Prochlorococcus marinus str. NATL2A: one gene and its partner. The protein of the gene in region 1 binds, or shares a complex with, the protein of each later gene. Links are inferred from orthologs where the notes say so. Each region holds a gene or a part of one and is shown on either strand. Other genes may lie near its edges. The genes, in order: dnaB and dnaG.

The links.
Region 2: the proteins of dnaB (region 1) and dnaG are in contact, whole or in part, in a crystal structure (PDB 2R6A), measured with the Geobacillus stearothermophilus proteins. The link is inferred for Prochlorococcus marinus str. NATL2A from one-to-one orthologs. Residues at the interface, in WP_033016901.1 of Geobacillus stearothermophilus: Ser13, Glu15, Ala16, Gln18, Glu91, Leu92, Asp94, Ala95, Val96, Pro97, Thr98, Ala99, Ala100, Asn101, Tyr104, Tyr105, Ile108; in WP_049624496.1 of Geobacillus stearothermophilus: Lys456, Leu457, Leu458, Pro459, Ala460, Asn463, Ala464, Leu467, Leu535, Leu536, Ile537, Ala538, Gln544, Glu545, Asp548, Tyr549, His552.

What each region holds. Positions count from the first base shown.
Region 1 is NC_007335.2:1,775,687-1,787,101, reverse strand. Bases 5,459-8,397 are described here. They hold dnaB (replicative DNA helicase), read right to left. Parts: upstream 7,668-8,397; coding sequence 6,249-7,667; downstream 5,459-6,248. Other genes in these bases: PMN2A_RS09640 (acyl-CoA desaturase), read right to left, coding at 8,226-8,397; rplI (50S ribosomal protein L9), read right to left, coding at 7,725-8,183; mnmG (tRNA uridine-5-carboxymethylaminomethyl(34) synthesis enzyme MnmG), read right to left, coding at 5,459-6,214. Also shown: NAD-dependent DNA ligase LigA, read right to left, coding at 1-1,948; PMN2A_RS09675 (hypothetical protein), read right to left, coding at 1,967-2,389; PMN2A_RS09670 (SprT family zinc-dependent metalloprotease), read left to right, coding at 2,508-3,059; PMN2A_RS09665 (hypothetical protein), read left to right, coding at 3,113-3,646; PMN2A_RS09660 (chorismate lyase), read right to left, coding at 3,651-4,238; more of mnmG, read right to left, coding at 4,244-5,458; more of PMN2A_RS09640, read right to left, coding at 8,398-9,155; PMN2A_RS09635 (hypothetical protein), read left to right, coding at 9,235-9,969; PMN2A_RS09630 (aminotransferase class I/II-fold pyridoxal phosphate-dependent enzyme), read left to right, coding at 10,004-11,269; glycine cleavage system protein GcvH, read left to right, coding at 11,290-11,415. UniProt on the Escherichia coli protein: The main replicative DNA helicase, it participates in initiation and elongation during chromosome replication. Travels ahead of the DNA replisome, separating dsDNA into templates for DNA synthesis.
Region 2 is NC_007335.2:808,833-820,259, reverse strand. The notes cover bases 3,696-6,646. They hold dnaG (DNA primase), read right to left. Parts: upstream 6,210-6,646; coding sequence 4,182-6,209; downstream 3,696-4,181. Other genes in these bases: PMN2A_RS04285 (DMT family transporter), read left to right, coding at 6,258-6,646; PMN2A_RS04295 (hypothetical protein), read right to left, coding at 3,863-4,162; PMN2A_RS04300 (hypothetical protein), read left to right, coding at 3,696-3,849. Outside these bases: 16S rRNA (adenine(1518)-N(6)/adenine(1519)-N(6))-dimethyltransferase RsmA, read right to left, coding at 1-591; PMN2A_RS04320 (hypothetical protein), read left to right, coding at 702-1,067; PMN2A_RS04315 (23S rRNA (pseudouridine(1915)-N(3))-methyltransferase RlmH), read left to right, coding at 1,078-1,515; PMN2A_RS04310 (LexA family protein), read left to right, coding at 1,578-2,012; PMN2A_RS04305 (Y-family DNA polymerase), read left to right, coding at 2,015-3,292; more of PMN2A_RS04300, read left to right, coding at 3,343-3,695; more of PMN2A_RS04285, read left to right, coding at 6,647-7,166; PMN2A_RS04280 (cAMP phosphodiesterase), read left to right, coding at 7,163-7,549; Holliday junction branch migration protein RuvA, read left to right, coding at 7,589-8,263; rpsO (30S ribosomal protein S15), read left to right, coding at 8,314-8,583; PMN2A_RS04265 (PAM68 family protein), read left to right, coding at 8,611-9,051; PMN2A_RS04260 (DNA polymerase III subunit alpha), read right to left, coding at 9,060-11,427. UniProt on the Escherichia coli protein: RNA polymerase that catalyzes the synthesis of short RNA molecules used as primers for DNA polymerase during DNA replication.

The DNA of each region.
Region 1 (11,415 bases):
TGACTTTCCCTCCAGCACTTTCTATCAATTCTTTTGCTTCATCTCTTGTAAGTGAATCCAAAGTCCCTGTTAAGACAAAACTCTTACCATCAAAAACATTTGATTGATTTGAATTGTAGTTTGAATCTAAACTCTCTTTTAGAGAAAATCCAATTGCTTTTAATTCTTTAATTAAGGTTTGATTATTAGAATCATCAAACCACTTAACTATTGCATCTTTCATCTCATTCCCAAATCCATAAATATTGGATATTTTTTCAGGTGACTCCTTCGCAATAGCATTAAGTTCTTCGATACTATTAAAGTTGTTCGAAAGAGATTTAGCATTCGCTTCTCCTATGTGAGGTATCCCTAAGCCGTAGAGTTGTTTGTGCCAATTTTTGTTTTTAGATTCGTTAATTTCTATTAGTAGATTATTTGCAGATTTTTCACCAAACCTTTCAAGCTCTAAAAGGGAATCAATTTCAAGTTTGTATAAATCAGCGATTGACTTTACATATCCTTCATTTACTAATTGATTGATAATTTTTTCACCTAATCCATCTATATTCATTGAACCTTTACTGACCCAATGACGTAAAAGACCTTTTAATTTTGCTGCGCATCTATAATTAATACATTTTGTAATTGCTTCGTTTGATTCTAGAATTAACTTCGAATTACATTCTGGGCAGTTTTGAGGAAGTTGAACTAATTTTGCATCAACTTTTCTAAACTCTTTTATAACCCTAATCACTTCAGGAATAATCTCCCCGGCTTTTCGAACAATTATTGTGTCTTCATAATGAAGATCTAAAGAGGCAAGTCTTTTTGCATTATGAAGAGTTGCACGATTCACAGATGTTCCTGCAAGCTCTATCGATTCAAATTCTGCTACTGGTGTAACTGCACCAGAGCGACCTACTTGGAAAATTATCTTTCTTAACTTGGTTGCTTTCTCTTCCGCTGGATATTTGACAGCAATTGCCCATCTTGGAGCTTTATTGGTTGCTCCTAATAGATTTTGTATTTCAAATTTATCTATTTTTACTACTATGCCATCAGTTGCATAAGCTAAAAAATCTTTTTTAACTTCCCAATATTTGTAATACTTATTTGCTTCATTTAATGTTTTTGTTGTTTCATATGTAGTATTAACTTTAAACCCAATATTTTTTAAAAACTCAAGTGATTCAGATTGAGAAATTGGTTTTTTAAAATTGTTATCAGTTGGCTCCCAATTTTCTGGAAAATAAAGACTGTATGCGAAGAAGTCAAGTTTTCTAGATGCAACTATTTTGGGATCTAATTGTCTTAATGTTCCAGCACAAGAGTTTCTAGGATTTGCAAAGAGTGGTTGATCATTATTTTTTCTTTCAATATTGAGTTTATTAAATATATTATTGGGCATGAAAGCCTCGCCTCTAATTTCAACCCATAAGGGTGGATTTTCTAATAATAAACGTAAAGGAATTGTCGAAATTGTTCTGATATTAGTAGTGATATCTTCTCCAGTTTTTCCATCTCCACGAGTTGTTGCTCTAGTTAAAATTCCATTTTCATATCTTAATGAAATAGCATTTCCATCAATTTTTAATTCACATATAAGTTCTGGATCATAAACTTTTTTGATATTTTTATTTTCTGAACTTATTAATTTGCTGATCCTTCCGTACCATGCTTCTACTTCGTTTAAATTAAAAGCATTATCTAGACTTAAAAGAGGAATATTATGCTCAACATTTTTGAATCCTTTAGAAGGAACACCTCCTAATCTTTGTGAGGGGCTATCATCAGTAATTAAAGATGGGTGAATATTTTCAATTTCAATTAATTCTCGATAGAGTTGATCATAAACAGAATCGTCTATCTCTGGTGAATCTAATACATAGTAGGAGTAATTTGCTTTATTGAGTAAAGCTCTCAGCTCTTTTATACGTTCAAAATGTTGATTAAAGTTTGAATTCACTTATCACATTCTGCTTAATTATTTATTGGCTTTAGCAATACGATCAATTTGCCAATTTTCGTTGATTTTAATAAAAGTGAAATCCAGCGGCATTTCATTTTTCTTATCTTCTGATTTCAAGCTTAGTGTGAGCATGATTTGATTGTCTTCTATCCTTGGACGCCCTGATTTTAAGTTTCTATATCGATTTAATTGCAAGCTACCCAAAAATTTGATGAAGTCTTGTCTATTGACGTGTGATTTATAAGCTTTTGTCGTAAGTCTATAAGCCCCATCTATTCGGCCAGCTGCAATCTGATCAAAAAACTTTTTCACAAGAGGATTAATCCCTCTAGCACTTACAACGAGTTTAATTGCATTAAAAGTCCAAAACAGGAGAAGTGCGCCAACTCCAACTAAGAGAGCTTTTAAACCAATTGCTTTGATTAAAGCGCTATCCATGTTTTTAATTCCTTTTGATTAAAGAGTCTGACTTATTAGCTATGAGATTAGCTTGTTTGTTATTGATAGTCAGACAGAATGTTATCGAAATAATAAAGCTAATGAGTTCTCTGCATCAATGTCTTTAATACCTGTTTTACCATTATTTCTTAAATTAAACAGACAACATTTTCACAACTCTTTGTTGGAGAAAGGAGTTCCCAGAGTCTCTGTGCGTTGGAGTGATGGTCGGATGCGGACTACGGCTGGGATATATAGACGTAAAACGAATTTCTTAGGAGTTAAAGCTAGTGAAATAATTTTGTCTAGACCAGTATTAGAGAATCTTCCCCAAAAAGCATTAAACAGTACTTTGTGCCACGAAATGATTCATGCTTGGATTGATCTTGTCCTGAAAGTTGAAGAGGCCCATGGGCCTAATTTTCATCAACGTATGGCAGAGATCAATTCCGCTCAAACTGATTTTCAAGTAACAGTTCGTCATTCTTTCCCAATATCAAACAGAATTCCCAAATGGGTGGCAACTTGTCCTTCATGTAAACGAAGTTTTAGTTATCGACGTATTGTCAAAGGCGCTGCCTGTCGTAGTTGTTGTAATAATTATTTTGGAGGTCGATGGGATCAAAAATGTGTGCTTGAATTTCAACCTTTTTCTAGAACTAAAAAATAATTTTCTTCTTTACGGTGATTCACTTGTTGGTTTGAAAGCGTTAAATTTAAAAGATGAGCTCATATAACAATCGTAATCAAATTCGTCAGCGATCTCGGGCACCTCTTGATCGCAGAATGGATAAATGGATACAAACTGGAAAACAGGTTGTAGATGGTGTCGCAGGTAATCGCCCGGGTCAAAGAAGGGGAGGATGGCAAGATAAAGAGACTTCAGCAAATTTCGATAAAGTTGGTCGTTGGATGGAAGAGAAAATTGATTGGTTTTTTGAGGATGATGACGATTGGTTGGATAATGAAGACTTAGATGTTGAACCCTTTCAAGAAAGCTTAAACAATACAAAAAGACCCTTAACTGCTATTTCCTTAAGAGCTCCTAAAGCCTTACCACCTCAGATTGAAAGAAGGAGAAATAATTCTGACGAACTGGATGAATGGCCAGACGATCAATCTTTTAAATTAAATAAGTGGGAAAGAAAAGATAATTTAATTAAGCAAAATACATCGAAATCAAACGATTCTTGTTTAGATGAACGAACTCCTCAAAGAAGAAAAAATATACCAAGATCTAGTCGAAGAAAGTACTAGTTTCTCAAAAAGCCTTCCTTGGAACTGGTCCAAGCCATTTTTCTAACTTTGGGCTAAATACTTCTCTGATTACAGTTAATTCTTTTTGTTCACGAAAAAATCGGTAATGCCTGCTCCAAAAAGGTCCCTCTTCATCGAATTCTAATTTCAGCCAATTGGCATTTACTAAACCCAATCCATCTACCTCTCTAAAAAGTTCTGAGCGTCCTTGGGTGAGGCTTTTCCAGATAGGTTGATCTTTATTGCGCAGATGTTTTTCTGCTTCTTGATAATTCCACCAGCTTTCAGCCCAGGCCAAGGTTAAGTCTCCACATGTCAGCCAAACTTGCCTTCGTATTAAAGGTGGTTCTAGCTCATTGACTTCTTCTGGTACGCCAATTTCATTATTATTTTCCGTTGCCATGGAAATAACTTTTATGGCAACTTCATGTCCAGTTAATAGCTTGAGATGTCTTGTTGGGCTGCCGTCCCCCAATAGCATTAACTGCCAAGCTCCAGACAGCTTATGATTACCTCTCCCTGAAAGAACATTTTCTTTCGATGCTTTCCAAATCACTTCAGGAGAAGGTAATTGAGATTGACGTGAATTCACTGTTATTAATTTGTTATTTGAAGTGAATCTTTTCTTTTAACTTTTTTCATCTTCTCTATTTTTAACCATACAAGAAGTGCAGTTAGATCAGCTTTGCTAACGCCTGGCAGTTGTGCAGCATGCCCAAGGCTTTTTGGCTGAGAAATTGTTAATTTCTCCCTAGCTTCTTTAGATAGTGTTTCTATATTATTGTAATTTAAATTTTTTGGTAATAACTTTTTGCTTTGCTGTTTTAATTGATTTATTTGAGCTTTTTGTCTTTCTAAATAACCACTATATTTAATATCTATCTCCACTCCTTCTTCAACATCTAAAGGAATACTTTGAGTTGTTAAATTAAACGTAATTAAATCTTTATAGTGAATATTTGTTCTTCTGAGAAAATTTGCTAAAGTTAATGATCCTTTTATAGGTGTTCCAGTTGAGGAATATATTTCCTTTGCAGACTTATCACTTTCTTTAATTCTTTCTTTCTCTAGTCTTTCTTTTTCTTGATTGATTAATTGTTGTTTAGCATTAAATATTTTCCATCTTCTTTCATCAATTAACCCTAATTGATAACCAAGAGGAGTTAATCTTCTATCTGCATTATCACCCCTTAGGATTAATCTATACTCACTTCTACTGGTTAACACTCTATATGGTTCTTTTAGATCCTTTGTAACTAAATCGTCAATCATAGTTCCTATATAACTACTTTCTCTTTCAAAAATAATTCCTTCTTTATTGTTTACTAACCTTGCAGCATTTAAGCCTGCTACTAAACCTTGAGCTGCAGCTTCTTCATACCCTGTAGTTCCATTTAATTGGCCTGCACTATATAAGCCACTTATTCTCTTTGTTTCTAGAGTTGCTTCTAATTGTGTGGCTGGTATGTAGTCATATTCAACTGCATAAGCAGGTCTAAGCATCACGCAATTTTGTAAGCCTGGAAGTGTCCTTAAAAGTTCTAATTGTAAGTTTTCGGGCAGTCCAGTTGAGAAACCTTGCACATACATTTCTGGAGTATCTCTACCTTCGGGTTCTAAGAAAATCTGGTGTGAATCTTTATCAGCAAAACGTACAATTTTATCTTCAATGGATGGACAATATCTGGGACCTTTACTATCAATAAAACCTCCATAAATAGGAGTTAAATGAAGATTATTTTTAATAAGTTGGTGAGTTTGTTTTGTTGTTCGAGTGATATGACAACTCATTTGTTCTCCACTTTTCCATGAAAGAGGATCAAAAGAAAAGAATTTATCTGAAGCATCGCTCAATTGCTCATCGAGGGAGTCAAGATCAATAGTTCGTCTATCGACGCGAGCAGGTGTTCCTGTTTTTAAACGATCAGTAGTAAAGCCTAATTTTTTTAATTCTTCAGTTAACCCCTCAGAGGCTTGCTCTCCTGCTCGACCTGCGCTCATAGATTGATTGCCAATCCAAATTCTGCCTCCTAAAAATGTGCCTGTTGTAAGTACAACTGCTTTTGCATGAAAAACGCTTCCAAAATAGGTTTTAATTCCCTTGATAAATCCAATTCTTTCTTGAATTTCTGGTGTTTTTTGGTCAATCTGATTGGGATAATGTTCAACTTCTAGCCCAGTAACCATTGCCTCTCTAATCTTTAAATTTGGCGTGTTTTGCAGAATTTTAAGCATTTCATGTGCATATGATCGCTTATCTGTTTGCGCTCTCAATGCTCTAACTGCAGGCCCTCTGCTTGCGTTAAGCACTCTTTTTTGAAGAGCCGTTAAATCAGCTAATTTTCCGATTATCCCTCCTAGCGCATCAACTTCATGAACTAATTGACTTTTAGCTGGTCCCCCCACTGCGGGATTACATGGCTGCCATGCGATTCGATCTAAATTGAGTGTAAATAAAGCTGTATTCAATCCTAATCTTGCTGAAGTCAGAGCTGCTTCGCAGCCTGCATGACCACCTCCTACAACAATTACGTCAAAACTTTCATTTGAAGATTGTTTAGTAATCATCAATTAAGCATTTAGGAAATAAATTTTCAAACAATTAAGCAGCAAGATTTCTAAATCTAGTGAATTGGGGTTCAAAAAGTAATTTAACTGTTCCAACGGGTCCATTCCGGTGTTTTGTCACGATAACTTCTGTAATTCCTCTATCAGTAGTTTCTGGATTGTAATACTCATCCCTATAAATCATTAGAACCAAGTCCGCATCCTGTTCTATTGAGCCAGATTCACGCAGATCGCTAAGCATTGGTCTTTTATTGGTTCTTGATTCAACTCCTCTACTTAATTGAGATAAAGCGATTACAGGCACTTTAAGTTCTCTTGCCATACCCTTAAGGCCTCTAGTAATCCTTGAGATTTCTTGAACTCGATTATCTGGAGAAGTACCTTCCATTAGTTGAAGATAATCAATCACAATTAGTCCCAGTTCTTTACCTTGTTCAGCAATTAGGCGACGACATAAGGACCTCATCTCAAGAACACTGGAATTTGGTTTGTCATCAATGAAGATTGGTAATTGACCAAGCGTATTAATACCTTGACCAAGTAATGGCCATTCATCTTGTTGCAAACGTCCCGTTCTTAATCGACTGCTCTCAATACCTACCTCGCTTGATAGCAATCTGTAAGTTAGTTGCTCTTTACTCATCTCAAGACTGAATACACAAACAGGTAGGTCATGAAGTTGCGCAACGTTTTTCGCCAAATTAAGAACAATTGAAGTTTTTCCCATTGCTGGTCTTCCTGCAACAATTATTAGATCGCTCCGCTGCAGTCCTTGTGTCATTGCATCCAGATCGTAAAAATTAACTGGTATGCCTGCTACTGATGTACCAAGTGATCTACTCTCTATTTCATTGAAAGTACTTGTCAAAATTTCTGCTGTGGGTGTTAGACCTTTGGATGGTTGCTCTTGGCTAATAGCAAAGATCTTCTGTTCAGCTTGATCAATAGCTTCTTCCATGGGAAGACTTTGATCAAAGCCTAATTTGATTACATCATTTCCAGATTTAATTAATTGTCTACGCAGAAATTTATCGCTAATTAATTTAGCAACTTGTTCGATTGATGCTGTAGATGTAACCCGCTCAACAAGTTCAACTAATCTGTTGTTGCCTCCAACTTTTTCTAAAGAATTTGTATCCGCAAGCCAAGCGCTCATTGCTGTTAAATCTGTAGGCTTGCCCTGGCTATGAAGCATTAATGCAGTTCTATATATTTCTCGATGAGCAGATATGTAAAAAGCTTCAACTTGTAGCAAATCAGCTATACGTCCTATCGCATCAGGATCCAATAAAATTCCACCAAGAACAGATTCTTCTGCTTCTAAATTTTGTGGTGGTATTTGGTCAGGTTGAGCTTCAAAACGAGGCTTCTCAATCTTGGAATTATTAAAAGCTCCAAAATCTCTACCTTGCTTTGAAAAATCCCCGTTATTTGAAGAGGGGGTGCTTATCATTTATCGCTTTTTGGACAAGGACACCTACTTTGGCTTGTTCAGGCAAAGATGCAACTATTAGTAACTTGTAACTTCAAGGTTTATTTCAGCATTTACTTCGTTATGAAGCTTAATTTGCACTTTATATTTACCAACTCCATGTATTTCAGGGATAGATATGTCTCTACGATCTATGTCTTTTTTAGTAGCTTCTTTTACAACTTCTGCTACATCTCCATTTGTTACTGTTCCAAATAAGACTCCATCCTCACCGACTTGTTTTTTGACGGTAAATCTGCCAATCGTTGTCAGAGCTGTTTGGAAATCAATAGCCTCTTGCTTTTTAGCTGCTTCTTTTTCTGCTTGTTTTGCTCTTCTGTGCTCAACTTGTTTTAAAACAGTTGGAGTAACTGGTAACGCTTTTTTGTTGGGTAATAAGAAGTTTCTTGCAAAACCTGGAGCAACCTCAACAAGATCACCATCATTACCAAGACTTTTTATGTCTTCATTCAGAACTACTTGAACTCTCTTAGCCATGGATCGAAAATGAATAAATGCTATTTAATATTGATATTTATATTACGACGCGACAGGGAGTCTAATTTTTTTAGCTAAGCCAATTGCTTTCAAAAAACGTATGTGTTGCCAAGTTAGATCTATTTGTTTGCGTTGAAGGCCATGCTTTGCTGAATTAGGGAAAGCATGATGATTATTGTGCCATCCTTCACCAAATGTAAGTGCTGCTACCCATTTATTATTTTTTGAATTATCCCCACTCTCATACGCAATAGTTCCCCAACAATGAGTTGCTGAATTAACTAGCCAAGTTATGTGATAAACAAAAACGAGTCTTAGAGGTATTCCCCATAGGACCATTGCCCATCCTCCAACTCCAGCTGATTGTCCAATTAAATAAAGTGTTGCGCCTAAGGGTAGTTGCAAAAGTAAAAAATTTTTATTTAAGAACCGATAGTATGGATCTTTGATTAAATCTCCAGAAAGTCTTGGTACCGCTTTCATGGCAGGTACATCTTCAAACATCCATCCCATGTGACTCCACCAGAATCCCTTATTACTGTCATGATGATCAGCTTCAGTATCGGAAAAAGTATGATGATGCCTATGAAGACCGACCCAATCAATTGGTCCATGTTGGCAACTTAATGCTCCACAAGTTGCAAAAAATCTTTCAAGCCATTTTGGAACTTGAAAAGAACGATGTGAAAGAAGGCGATGATATCCTGTCGTTACTCCCAAGCAAGCAGTTACCCAATACAAGAAAATAAATCCAGAAAATGCAAGCCAGCTCCAAAATTGAGCTTGCAAAGTAAATATGGTTAAAGCATGTATTGTCAGCATGAATATGACTGTTCCCCATCTTTTTCTCGCCCTTTTATTCTGAATCCGCCTTGGTACATGGCCTTGAAGCTTCTTCGATGCAGCCATCGCTTTATCGGCAGCAACTGGTTTTTTTAATGGAGCCGAAGCTTCGATCAAACTTGAAACCATTAGTGATCTGTCTACGTTGTGTATATAATATACGATAAGGATCCTAATCAGGTCTATCTATCAATCTTGAATGTGATTTGTGACCTCTAGTTTTCGGGATCAATTAACTGCAGGCAGAAGGGCTATGGCTCATCTAGTGCATGTATGGCATGAGCGTAATGGCTGGTCTCATAAAGTTCTTCCTGCTTTGGCTGAAAGTTTGGATCTAGGTAGAGTTCATAGTTCCCAAATCTCAAATCTACGAAATGGAAAACTTGTATCTCCAAGTCCTGAAGTATTTTTTGCGTTGGGTAAGGTTAATCAAGTACTTTCGCGAGGGTTAGAAAATATAGAAAGTCAAATAGTTAACGTTCATCCTGAGCTGCTTAGATCGCTTCAAGAATCAGCTATTGCTGTTGACGGAAATGACAATAATCCACTTTCTGCTGGTGATTTTTTTGAGATTTTTGTTGGATTAGCGTCTTTGCCTTCCTCTTTTGATTGGTTCATTGAGGAGGCTGAGGCTCCTGAGCTTAGTGCTGCTTTGGCGGACTATTTATGTAAAGGAAGGTCTTGGAGAATGTGTAGAGAGCAAGTCATGTCAGCATATCCTGTAAGCAAAAAGCAACGAAGAGAAAGATTTGAAGCAGTTATGGCGGGTTTAAGGGATTACACAGCTGAGGAGCTTGATGGTGAATTATTAGATTTACACGCAACAAATAAATTGTTAAATACAACTAACTTGCAAGGTGCAGATGACTTTTTAGAAAATCTTCGCCAAAAAGGCTTATTACTTAAAGATCAAGAAAAATTAGAGATTATTTTTTCCGATTAATTGATTTAAAATTTATTGAAGCTTAAAAAACAATATGTTAAAAAATTCTGCTAAAAATTTTGTTGAAAATATAGAAAAGAAATTATATCTATCGATTAAAGAAAAGACTGATAGCATAACATTTAAGTTAGAAAAAGTATTAAAGGCTTTTTCTGATTCTCATCTAAATGTACAACATTTTGCATCTTTAACAGGTTATGGACATGGAGATTTAGGGAGAGACATAATTGATAAAATTTTTGCAAATGTTTTAGATGCTGAAAAAGCAGCGGTAAGGCTTCAGCTTGTCAGCGGAACTCATGCTATTACATCTTCTTTGTTTGGAGTCTTAAGGCCAGGTGATGGCTTATTATCTGTTACTGGAAGGCCTTATGAATCACTTGAAGAAGTTATTGGATTGCGGGGGAATGGTAAAGGATCCTTAATTGAGTTTGGTATTGCTTATGAAGAAATATCTTTGAAAGATGATGGAAATATAGACTTTTTAGCTTTGGAGAAAGCTTTAAAAATACCTAGAAAATTAATATTTATACAGCGTAGTTGCGGTTATACATGGCGCCCATCTTTGAGTATTGAGGTTATTAAAGAGATTTGTTATTTATGTCATAAAATCCAGCCTAATTGTATTTGTTTTGTTGATAATTGTTATGGAGAATTTGTCGAAACGAATGAACCAACGTCAGTAGGGGCAGATTTGATTGCAGGTTCTTTAATAAAAAATTTAGGTGGAACTATTGTTCCTACTGGTGGATATATTGCGGGGAAAGCTGATTTAGTTGATAAAGCATGTTGTCGCTTGACTGCTCCAGGCATTGGATCTGAGGGCGGTATTACTTTTGACTTAAATAGAACAATTTTACAAGGACTTTTTCTGGCGCCTCAAATGGTCTCAGAGGCATTAATAGGGGCTGAAATTATTTCCACTTCATTTAGCGAATTGGGATTTAAAGTATTGCCAACTCCTGCTTCTAAGCGAACTGATTTGATCCAAATAGTCAGAATCGGCGATCCAAAAATCTTACAAATTATTTGTAGGTCTTTTCAAGAAAAATCACCTATTGGATCTTTTCTCGATCCAATTCCTGCTCCAATGCCAGGGTATGAAAATAATTTAGTCATGGCTGGAGGAACTTTTGTAGATGGTAGTACGAGTGAATTTTCTGCTGATGCTCCTATGAAACCTCCATTTGATCTATTTATTCAAGGAGGATCTCATCGCGCTCATGTCAAAATTGCTTTGATTCATGCATTATCCAATTTATTTCAGGCAGGATTGATCAAATTACCCCAGAATGATTAAGCGTTTTTCGTTTTGACGCAATGGCTTTTTCCTTTCCAGATCATTTTCGTTTTGCTGACAGTCATGAATATGCTTTTGCAGATGATTCTTTAGTTCGAATTGGCATCAGTGAATTTGCAGTAGATCAGTTAGGAGACATTGTTTTT
Region 2 (11,427 bases), 970 kb from region 1 along the record:
TTTAGAATCCACCTTCGGTGCTGGTTGAAAACATTTAGAAGGCACATCACATACGTCCTGACACTTAGCTAAAAGCTGGATCCGTACACTTAAAGCACTAAAATTGCTTGTCCCAGGTCTTGCTAGAAGTCTTTGTGCAACTTCTTTTTGCATAAGTAACACTAAAGTTTCAAAACAATTATCAGGCGCTTTTCTTAATTCACCAATCAATCGTTTTAATAGTGGCCCTGTGATGTTGTAAGGAATATTAGCTACAACTTTGTTGATAGTGAGTCCATTCTCAGCATCCAGTGGGGCAGAAAGAATGTCTCCCTCTCTCAAACTAAATTTATTTTGATGGCTAAAACGTTTTTTCAAGCCAACGACTAAATCTCTATCTAGCTCTATTGCTTGAATGAATCTTGCTTGGGATTCAATTAATTTTTCAGTTAAAGCACCTTTACCCGGACCAACTTCTAATACGCAATCTTCAGGATTCAATTCGGCCGCCTTGACTATTTGATCCAAAACACCCTGATCTTTCAACCAATGTTGTCCAAAGCGTTTTCTTGGGATGTGCCTAAAATCATTCAAAGTGTTATCACCACCCATACGCATAAACTCCAAACCACATTGGAAACGATCACATATTTCACTCAAATAAAAATAAATTATTTAAAATATACTCACAAGAAGATCTTCAATCAATATACATTTTAAAAATGACTTTTGATAGCCATAGCCTTGAGCGTCTAAAAGAGCTAGGACGTAAACTTCCCAAAGAGATATCAAAACCTCAATCAAATGAATTAAATAATCAAAAAGAAACTAAAACACAACAGTTACACCCAGTTGAAACCGAAACTAACCCTGAACAACTTTTTCGAGAGTTGATGGAAATAAGTCCAGATGGGAACGTACCACCTCATTTACTAGAAAGACTAAAAAAACTTGAATCAAATAATGTGAAAATTTCTTCAAATTCAGATCCACAGATCAATGAAAGTTCTAAAGATCTTTCAGCTGAAGAGGCCCTAAACCTATACACACAATTTCAAAAATTTCTACTTGAAGATGATATCGATTAGAAAAAACTTTATGCTTAATATTTCACACTATAAAATCATTGCTATAGGAAAAATAAAAAAAAAGTGGATTCAAGAAGGTATAGAAATGTACCTAAAAAGATTACCTGGTTTAGAAGTTAAAGAAATTAAAGACAGCACACAATTAAAAGAAGAACATACGATCAAAGAAATTATCAGCAAAAATGAATTTCTGGTAACTCTTAACGAAAATGGGCAATCATTTACATCAAAACAACTAGCAACAAAACTTCTAAATTCTCACAATCAAAATATTACTTTTGTTATTGGAGGTGCTTCAGGTCTTTCCTCTTCCCTTAACAATTTAGCCTCTTGGCAATTAAGTCTTTCACCTCTAACTTTTCCGCATGAAATAGCTCGCCTATTACTAATAGAACAGCTCTACCGCGCAAAAGCAATCACCCAAGGAGGCCCTTACCACAAGGAATAAGCAGATCCGAAGGCGGAGTAATAGTTCAAGTGTACTATAATGCATAGTATTGATCTGCTCCTATGGGTTCAAATCGCTCTCGCTCTTCATCAACAGAAGGCTTGTCGTCACTATTAATTCCAACTATCTCTGCAGGCTTTCCTTCTCCTGCGGAAGACTACATAGAGCTCGGTATCGATCTAAACAAATACTTAATCAAGAATCCAATAAGCACCTTCTTTCTACGTGTAAGCGGTAATTCAATGAATAACGCAGGAATTTATAACAACGATTTATTAATCATAGATCGCAGTATAAACCCAAATCCTGGACATATTGTAGTTGCTCTCTTGGATGGAGAATTCACATTAAAAAGACTTATCAAAAAGCAAGATAGTTATTATCTGAAAGCAGATAAAGAAAATTATCCAGCAATAAACTTATATGAATATATAGATATACAAATATGGGGAGTAGCGATTTATTCGATACATGAACTACAACAATCAAAAGTCTAATTATGTCCAAAGTAATACTTCAAATTGATGGGAATAATTTCTATGCTTCGTGTGAACAAATGATCGATCCTTCCATAAAAGGAAAGGGATTAGTAGTACTTTCGAATAATGATGGATGCATAATAGCTCGCAGTTCAGAGGCCAGAAGAATGGGAATTCCTATGGGACAGCCTTATTTCAAGTTAAAGAATAAACTAAATCAATTAAATATAAATGTGAGAAGTTCAAATTACGAACTGTACGGTGATATAAGTAATCGATTAATGCAACTACTAAGAAAAAATTGCGAAGAACTGGAAATTTACTCTATAGATGAAGCGTTTGGAACTATAAAACGTCCAAAAGAAAAGTGCTTATACAAATGGGGAAAAGATTTAAGGGCTTTGGTTTATCAAAACATAGGAATACCAATATCTATTGGTATTGGTGAGACAAAAGTTCTATCAAAAATTTCTAATCATCTAGCAAAAAAGATACAAACGAATTCAGGTATATTTGATATAGGTCGTGTTGAAAATAAAGATCATTATCTTGATCTAATTAATGTAGATAAAGTTTGGGGTATCGGCAAAAGGATGTCTAAATGGCTAAAAGACAGAGGCATCACTAATGCGAGAGAACTTAGAGATATGTCAAGCGACCAAATCAAAGGAAAGTATGGTGTAGTTGGTCTACGCATTCAAAATGAATTAAAAGGAAACCTCTGTATCCCTATAAAAGAGAACTCATCAGATCGAAAAGAAATCTGCGTAAGCAGGAGTTTTGCACATCCCATAGATAGCTTAGATGATTTGAGCCAAGCAATTATTAAATACGTTTTAATCGCAAGTGCTAAGTTGCGAAAATACAATCAATTATCTTCAGCTATTACGGTTTTTACGAATACAAATACTCATTCAAAAGATTTCTTTAGGAGTGAAGCAACAGAAAAAATAAGCGTTCCAACTTCTAACTCAAAGATCATGATTGAAAAAAGCCTATCACTAACAAAAGAAATTTTTAAACCATATAAAAATTTTATAAAAGCAGGTGTAATATTACATAAACTTCAAAGCAATCAATACAAACAAAACCTAATATTTGATGCACAGAATATTAAAGAAGAATTATATCTACAGAGACTAGATAATGTAATAGATAATATTAATTCGAAAAATGGTATAGATACAATAAATTGGGGATCATCAATGATGGATACAGAATGGAGCCCCCGAAGAAAAAATCTATCTAGTATAAAAACAACAAATATAGAAAATATTCCGACTATATATGCTAATTAGAAGTTAGTATAATATTTAACAATGATGCTACATATTAAAATTCAAACTGAGTGTCATGCTACATTGAAAAGAATAGAAGTCCTAGAAAAAAAAATATAGTGGAGTTCATAGAATTTATAGATAGAACAGAAGTAGAAATAATAAGGATGATTGAAAAGGCGGGATATAAGACAGCAGAAAATACAAAATTATGTTTGTTAGGTGAGAACTATGTGGGTTTTTTTAATCGTGTAAAAAAGGAAATTATTATTTGTACAAATAACGCAAAGAATCGAGAAGGATATACGCATCTAAGAAAGAAAAATAAGGATGTCTTTGAAAGGACAGCCTTACATATAAAAAAAGCTTTAAGGCATGAAGCTGTTCATGTCGCACAAGAGTGCAATAATGGAAAGTTATTAAAAATAGACAGAAAGCTATCAATGAATCCATCCAAGATCAATGCTTTTAATGGATCTATTAGAATTTCCAGAGAGGAAGAAAAAGAAAGACAAGCATATATATTAGAAGATAAACCAAGATTAGTAAAAAATGAATTACTAAAATATTGTCTATAATATTTTAGTAATATTAATTGTCTCTAAGTAACTGAATAGAGTTTAATTTACTACTAAAGATTAAAACCATTCCTTGCTCCAAATATGAAAGACCAATATAAGTCTTAACGGCATCGGAATTCACCAGAGCAGTACCACATGTTTCAAGAATAAGGACCGGTAGAGTGGAAGTCGATCCCTGCATTCTCTGAAGATCGAGAGATTGTCGTACAGCTAAATTTGCCTTAATAAGACCAATTTTATTGATAAAATCTGGCCATAGATCATTAGATAAAGAACATTGATCCAAATTAAAAGGTGAGATATTTTTCATTGATAAAAACTATATAAAATTATTTATAACATCTCTGTTGATCTAGATTTAGTATGTGTTTTCTTTCCGCGTAATAAAGTTGTTGAAAATTTATAGCATCATTATTTAAGTCTTCAAACATGCTAATAACTCTCTGTTCCATATCAGATGAATCGCTAGGCTCAGATTTTTCCTGAACAATAAGAGAGGCTATACAATTCTCAAGGGTTTGCAATCTCTGCGAACTCCATGCATCAATTAAATGTCTACAACGTTTTAAGGATTTTTGCTTTTCAAGAGCAGCCAAAGCTCCACGGATGAGCGACTCGGGGTCATTTAATGTTGCCAAACGAAGTTCATTAACATCTAGTAAAGGAGTAAGTTTAGGAAGATGCTCATTATCACTGGATAGGAAATTATCTAACAACTTTTTAATTAAATCAACATCAGCTAAAATATTATTAGAATCATTAAAACGATTAATCTTCTCAACAATTTCAGGACCAAACATATTTTCCTCAATGTTACTTATTGTAGACCATATTGCACGATGATGATTAATCGCGAAATCATCAAGATCCCTTAATCGAAGTTCATAACGAATAAAAGATCTATAATTAGGACAGTGAATATAAGTAAAAAGTATATCTGCCTCACTTCTTTCTCTGAGACTAATTTCTTGAGGCTTATCAATTTTTTTCGATCGACCGTGCCATCTTTGACCACTTATTTGATTACGTAAATCCTCCTCTAGTTGTAGAGAGAATCTACCTTGACCTCCACTAAGACGCTGAGCAACCTTCTGTAGATAATGAGTTCTAATTGCAGTTTGAGGAAGCTTTCCAAGGAGACTTACTAAGCTGCTAACGGCTTCCTGAAATTGATCAGATTTACTTAAATCTAAATCCTTCAATGATTGATCAATTTGCCAATCCATCCAAAGAGGTGATTTTGCCGCTAATGCTTCATATTCGGATGGAGAATTATCCTTAAGAAATTCATCTGGATCTTTACCTGAAGGTAATTGAAGGACTCGTAAATCTAGTTGACCTTGAATAGCAAGGTTTTCTACTTCACTAATGGCTCTATTAGCCGCACGAATTCCAGCATTATCTGAGTCAAAATTTAAGAGGATCTTTTTACTATCGGTGGCACGAGAAAGAAGCGTTATTTGATTGCGACTTAATGCTGTTCCTAAAGAAGCGACAACATTTGTAATACCCGAATCATGAAGTGCCATCACATCAAAATATCCCTCTACAACAACTGCATAATCTTTTTTCCTAATGGAAAGTGTGGATTTATCAAAACCAAAAAGATTTTTTCCTTTTTCAAAGATTTCAGTCTCAGGTGAATTTAAATACTTAGGTTCTGAACCATCAAGACTTCGTCCGCCGAAACCAATAACTCTTTTTTGCCTGTCGTGAATAGGAACAATTATTCGATTGCGAAATCTGTCATAGAAACCATTACCACCCTTTCGAGGAACAATCAATCCCGCCGATTCAAGGATTTCAACACTGACTTTTTCAATGTCTACAAAATATTTAAGCAGTGAATCCCAATTATCTGGAGCAAAACCAAGTTCAAAATTGATTAAAGTTCCATCACTTAAATTACGCTTATTCTTAAGGTAATTAAGTGCATTTTCTCCACATGGAGAATTCAATTGATTTCTAAACCAACCAGTAGCGGTTTTTAAAACACGATAAAGGGTATCTCTACGTGAAAGCTGTTGCTTGAGTCTTTCTTGTTGAGGTCCTTCAATCGTATCAATTGGTACTTGATATTTCTTAGCCAACTCAAGAACAACATCACTAAAACTTTGTCTCTGAAACTCCATTAAGAATTTAATTGCATTTCCACCAGCTCCACATGAAAAACAATAATAAAATTGCTTGCCAGGAATTACTGACATTGAAGGTTTACTATCATCATGAAAAGGACATATTCCAACATATTCTTTACCTTTTTTCTTTAAAACGACGTGTTCACCAACAACATCAACAATATCTACGCGCTCTTTTACAGACTCAATTGTCTTAGGATGTAGTCGAGCAGAAGCCATATGATAATTTTAATTGATATTTAAATATTTAGTTAAGAGATTTAGGAATTGAGAGAAAAACTACTTACCAATAAATTAAATATAGAAAAAAATTTTAAAGGGATCAGATTTTTAATAGGAAGCGGTTTTGCATTTAGCCTTATGACTGTTTGTGTGAAGGCGATTGGGGGAAGGATCCCTATTTCAGAACTTGTATTTGCACGAGCTACAATAAGTATAATAATAACAAGATTTTACTTATATAAAAATAACATTAACCCTTGGGGATATCAGAAAAGATTATTAATTATAAGGGGTTTACTAGGAACAGTTGCACTATTTTGTATTTTCAAAGCTCTTACAATATTACCTATTGCAACAGCAACAGTAATACAATACATTTATCCAACTTTTACAGTGATATGTGCTTACATAATTTTAAAGGAATTTATATTAAGTAGAATAGTATATTCAATCATTATTGGTTGGATAGGAATTGTTTTAGTTAGTCAGCCTGAATTCACCGGCAACAGTAATATTCAAGAGACAATATTAGCAATAATCATTGCAATATTTGGTGCACTGATGACATCATTGGCATATATATGTGTAAGGAAGCTTTCTTCCAAAGAACACCCTCTTGTAATTATTTACTACTTCCCTTTGGTCTCTATCCCCTTATCTATTCCTTTTATTATTAATGATTTTGTATTACCTTCTGGTACAGATTGGTTCTGGATAATAGGTATTGGTATTTTTACACAGATTGGACAACTCTGTATAACAGAGGGGTTAAGACTACTACCAGCTGGCCAAGCAACTTCACTAAATTATTCACAAGTTATATTTGCAAGTATATGGGGAGTATTGATATTTCAAGAAAAAATAACAAGTTCAATATACTTAGGTGGATTTTGCGTTCTTATTTCTACTATTATTAGTATGAGTGCATCCAAGAGAACACAATCAAAAATATGAATTGTAAATCTTTAATTTTTTCAATAGTTTTTATTTGCAGTGGATCAACATCGATTCTTGCAGATGAATATCAGCGAGGCTACTCTTCTAGTAAAACTTGCACGAGAAACGAATATAGAGAAGAATATATTCCGGGGACAAGAAAAGATCCTGGATATGTCAAAAAATGGGAGGAAACAGTTGAAGTTCCTTGCCCAGGTGCTGGATCAACATTCGATAACAATGAATTTGATAACAATGATTGCTCTGAAGGCAAAATTGCAGGAGGAATTTTAGGCGCTGGCTTCGCTACAGCAATATCCAGAGGAAAAGATCGTTGGTGGGCAATTCCTGCTGGTTTGGTAGGAGGGTCAATGGTTGGATGTCAGATTGATGGTGGTTGAGAATATTTTATATTTTCAGAAATTTAATCAAAATAAATAATGATTAGCTGGTTAAAAGGCGAAAAAGTTCATACTTGGAAAATATCCTCAAGAAAAGGAGTCGTTCTAAATGTTGGTGGTGTTGGCTATGAAATACAACTATTACCAAAACAAATAGATAAAGCTGAAGTTTTAAATGAGTTTGAATTATGGATTCATCAAATAGATCGTGAAGATGGCACAAGTTTATATGGTTTTATAGAGGTTAATCAAAGAGATCTATTTCGAGAAATAATCAGTGTAAATGGAATAGGCCCCCAAATAGGTATGGCTATGTTAGAGGAATTTGAAGTTCCTCAATTAGTTAATGCAATAGAAAATAAAGAATCTAATTTATTAACAAAAACCCAAGGCATAGGTAAAAGAATAGCAGAGAGATTAATAGTTGAGCTAAGAAATAAACTTCAAAGATTTACAGATAATGATAAAACAATTCATGAAAACAAAAATGACATAGAGGCTAATCAATTCTCCAAATATATTGATGAAATATATTTAATTCTAAATTCACTTGGCTATGTAGATAATGAAATAAAAGAATCAATTAAAATAATCACAATCAATGAAAAAGAAAATTCTTTGTTATTGAATTCATCATCTGCAGAAGAAAAAGCAGATCTAATGGATAAACATCTCAAAGAGATTCTTATGAAATTAAGTGAAAAGAGTACTTGATAGAAGGCTAGGGATTAAATTAGAATTCCTCAATAAGAAAAGCTAAACAAATGTCACTTGGCACAGAAGAGAAACAAAATCTAATCAACACACATCAAGTACATCCAACTGATACTGGCTCAGCAGAAGTTCAAGTTGCGATGCTTACCACAAGGATCTCAAAATTAAGCACACATCTTCAAGGCAATATCCATGATTTCTCCTCAAGACAAGGATTGCTCAAAATGATTGGGCAGAGAAAAAGACTTTTAGGTTATGTACGTTCTAAAAGTGAAAAAAGATATACAGAGCTCATTGAAAAATTAGCTATTAGAGGATAATGGCTGGTACTAGATTGCTAGAAGCTAATGAAAGGTTCAAAGAAAAACAAAAAGGACCAACCTAAAGAAGTAAAAATAGGATTATCCAGCAATAACTCGACTCCAAAAATAGTTTCAAAGAAATCTTCAAAAAGTAGTAGCAAGAAATCAGGAATACCAAGCTATGTTGCAAATAGAATGGCAAGAAGAATAGCTTTTACGACAGGCATTCCAACCCTAAGTGGCATGGGAGTATTTATTGGAAGTTATTTTTTAATAAGCAAAGGTATTGCTGAAATATCTCCAACAGTCACTCTTGTAAGTTCAGCGCTTTGTTTCCTTATAGGTTTATTAGGATTAAGTTATGGAATACTCTCAGCTAGTTGGGATTTAAATACTGGAAGTTTTCTTGGTTTTGAAAACATAAAGCCAAACATCAATAGGATGAAAGATGCATTCAAAACAAGTCAAAAAGATATTTCAAGTTGAAAATAAGTTTAAATTACAAGGCTTTTACTTGATCTTGCAATAAATGAATCCTTAGATAGTGCCTCCAAAGCCAGGTCAGCATCCTTAACGCAAAATTGATCGCCCAACCTTACATACCTAGTATTAGTGTTGTCCTTTAGACATGCTACTACTGGGATACGTACACCTAATTCATTTCTGTTAGGTCTGTTTTTAGAAAGGCATTCTCTTAATTTATGCTGAATATTGATATCTGTAGCTTGATCAGGACGAAGATCAATCAAGAGAAATCTTAAGTCATCAATTTCACGACAATCATCAATAAGCAATTGAACAGTTTCATCTCTCCTGTCTACGCTGCCCCATATCAATAACCTCGTTTCAACCATCAAATGATCTGATAATCGTTCATAGCTTTTTGGGAAAACAACAGCTTCACAAGAACCAGTTAAATCCTCTAGTTGAATAATTGCCATCCTGTCACCTTTTCTAGTTGTGACTTCTCTCATTTCTGGAATCATTGCAATAACACTAACCTTTGACTTATCTTTTTGATCTTCTAAAGAACTAAGGCTAATAGGAGCAATCAATTTTGCTGGTTCTGAAAGTTGCTTCAAAGGATGATCAGATAGATAGAATCCAACATGCTCTTTTTCTAATTTAAGTTTGTCTGAAGGAAGATACTCTTGGACTTCTTTCGCCTTTGGAGCTGATGAATAATCATCAGTCGGTGATGATTCATTATTTGTGGAATTAGATAAATCGAAGAGATTACCTTGACCGCTCGTTCTATCTTTTGCTCTAGAAGAAGCCCATTCAATAGTTAAATCCAAATCAGCAATAAGCTGAGCGCGATTTGCATTTTTTTCAAGACAATCAAGCGCTCCACTATGTATCAACGCCTCAAGTCCTCTTCGGTTAACGGAACCAAGTGAAATTCGATCACAGAATTGTGCTAAAGAAGTAAATTGGCCATCTTCATCTCTAGAGGTGATAATTTTTCTAATTGCACCATCACCTAAATTTTTGACAGCCGAAAAACCAAAAAGAATTGAATTATCTTTTGGAGTGAAATCAACACCAGAGGTATTGATATTTGGAGGCATTACGTTTATGCCCATTGAATTACAGTTAGAAATATATCTTTGAATCTTGTCAGCCGATCCAGCATTAACGGTAAGCAATGCCGCCATATAAGCGACAGGATAATGTGCTTTTAAATAAGCAGTCTGATAAGTAACCGCTCCATAAGCAGTTGAATGACTTTTGTTAAAGCAGTATTCAGCAAATAAAACCATTTGATCGAATAACTGTTCAGCGATGACATTTGTGACACCATTTTTAACAGCTCCATCAACAAAGATCGCTCTATGGCGCTGCATCTCGGATACTTTTTTCTTACCCATTGCCCTTCTCAATAAATCTGCTTGCCCAAGCGAATATCCTGCTAAATCCTGTGCAATCTTCATGATCTGCTCTTGATAAACCATGATTCCATAAGTCTCACTTAAAATTGGCTCAAGTGATTGATGTTGAAAATCAATACTCTCCTTCCCATGTTTTCTATTTATAAATTTAGGAATCAATCCTGCATCAAGAGGGCCTGGACGATAAAGAGCAAGAATTGAAGAAATATCCTCAAGAGATGAAGGCTTTAGATCTTTTACTATTTGTCTCATTCCACTAGATTCAAGTTGGAAAATTCCTTCTAAATCACCCCTAGAAAGAAGTTCGAATGTTTTTTCATCAGTGAAAGGCAAAGAATCAGGATCTAATCTCTTACCAATTGATTTCTCAACTAAATCAATTGTCTTTTCGATCATTGTAAGATTTCTAAGTCCTAAAAAGTCCATCTTCAAAAGACCAAGTGATTCAATATCTTCCATAAAATATTGAGTAATTATTTGTCCATCATTGTTTCTTTGAAGAGGAACTAAATTGTCAAGTGAATTAGCAGCAATAACTACACCTGCTGCATGAACACCAAAAGTCTTATTTGTCCCTTCTATCCTCATTGCCATATCAACCCATTTCTTTACTTTTGAATCATTATTGTATTTTTCATAGAAATCTTTATTTGGCGATTCTTTTGAAATCATAGCTGCCAATTTTGCAGGCTTTCCCCTCACAACTGGAATTAATTTCGCTAAGCGGTCTGCATCTCCATAGGGAATATCAAGTACACGAGCAACATCTTTCAAAACAGCCTTAGATGTCATTCTGTTAAATGTAATTATCTGTGCAACTTTATCTTCACCATACTTTTTAGTTACATAGTCTATAACTTCGCCACGTCTTTCAATACAAAAATCAGTATCAATATCAGGCATTGACTTTCTCTCAGGATTGAGAAATCTTTCAAATAACAAACCATTTTCTACTGGGTCAATATTAGTT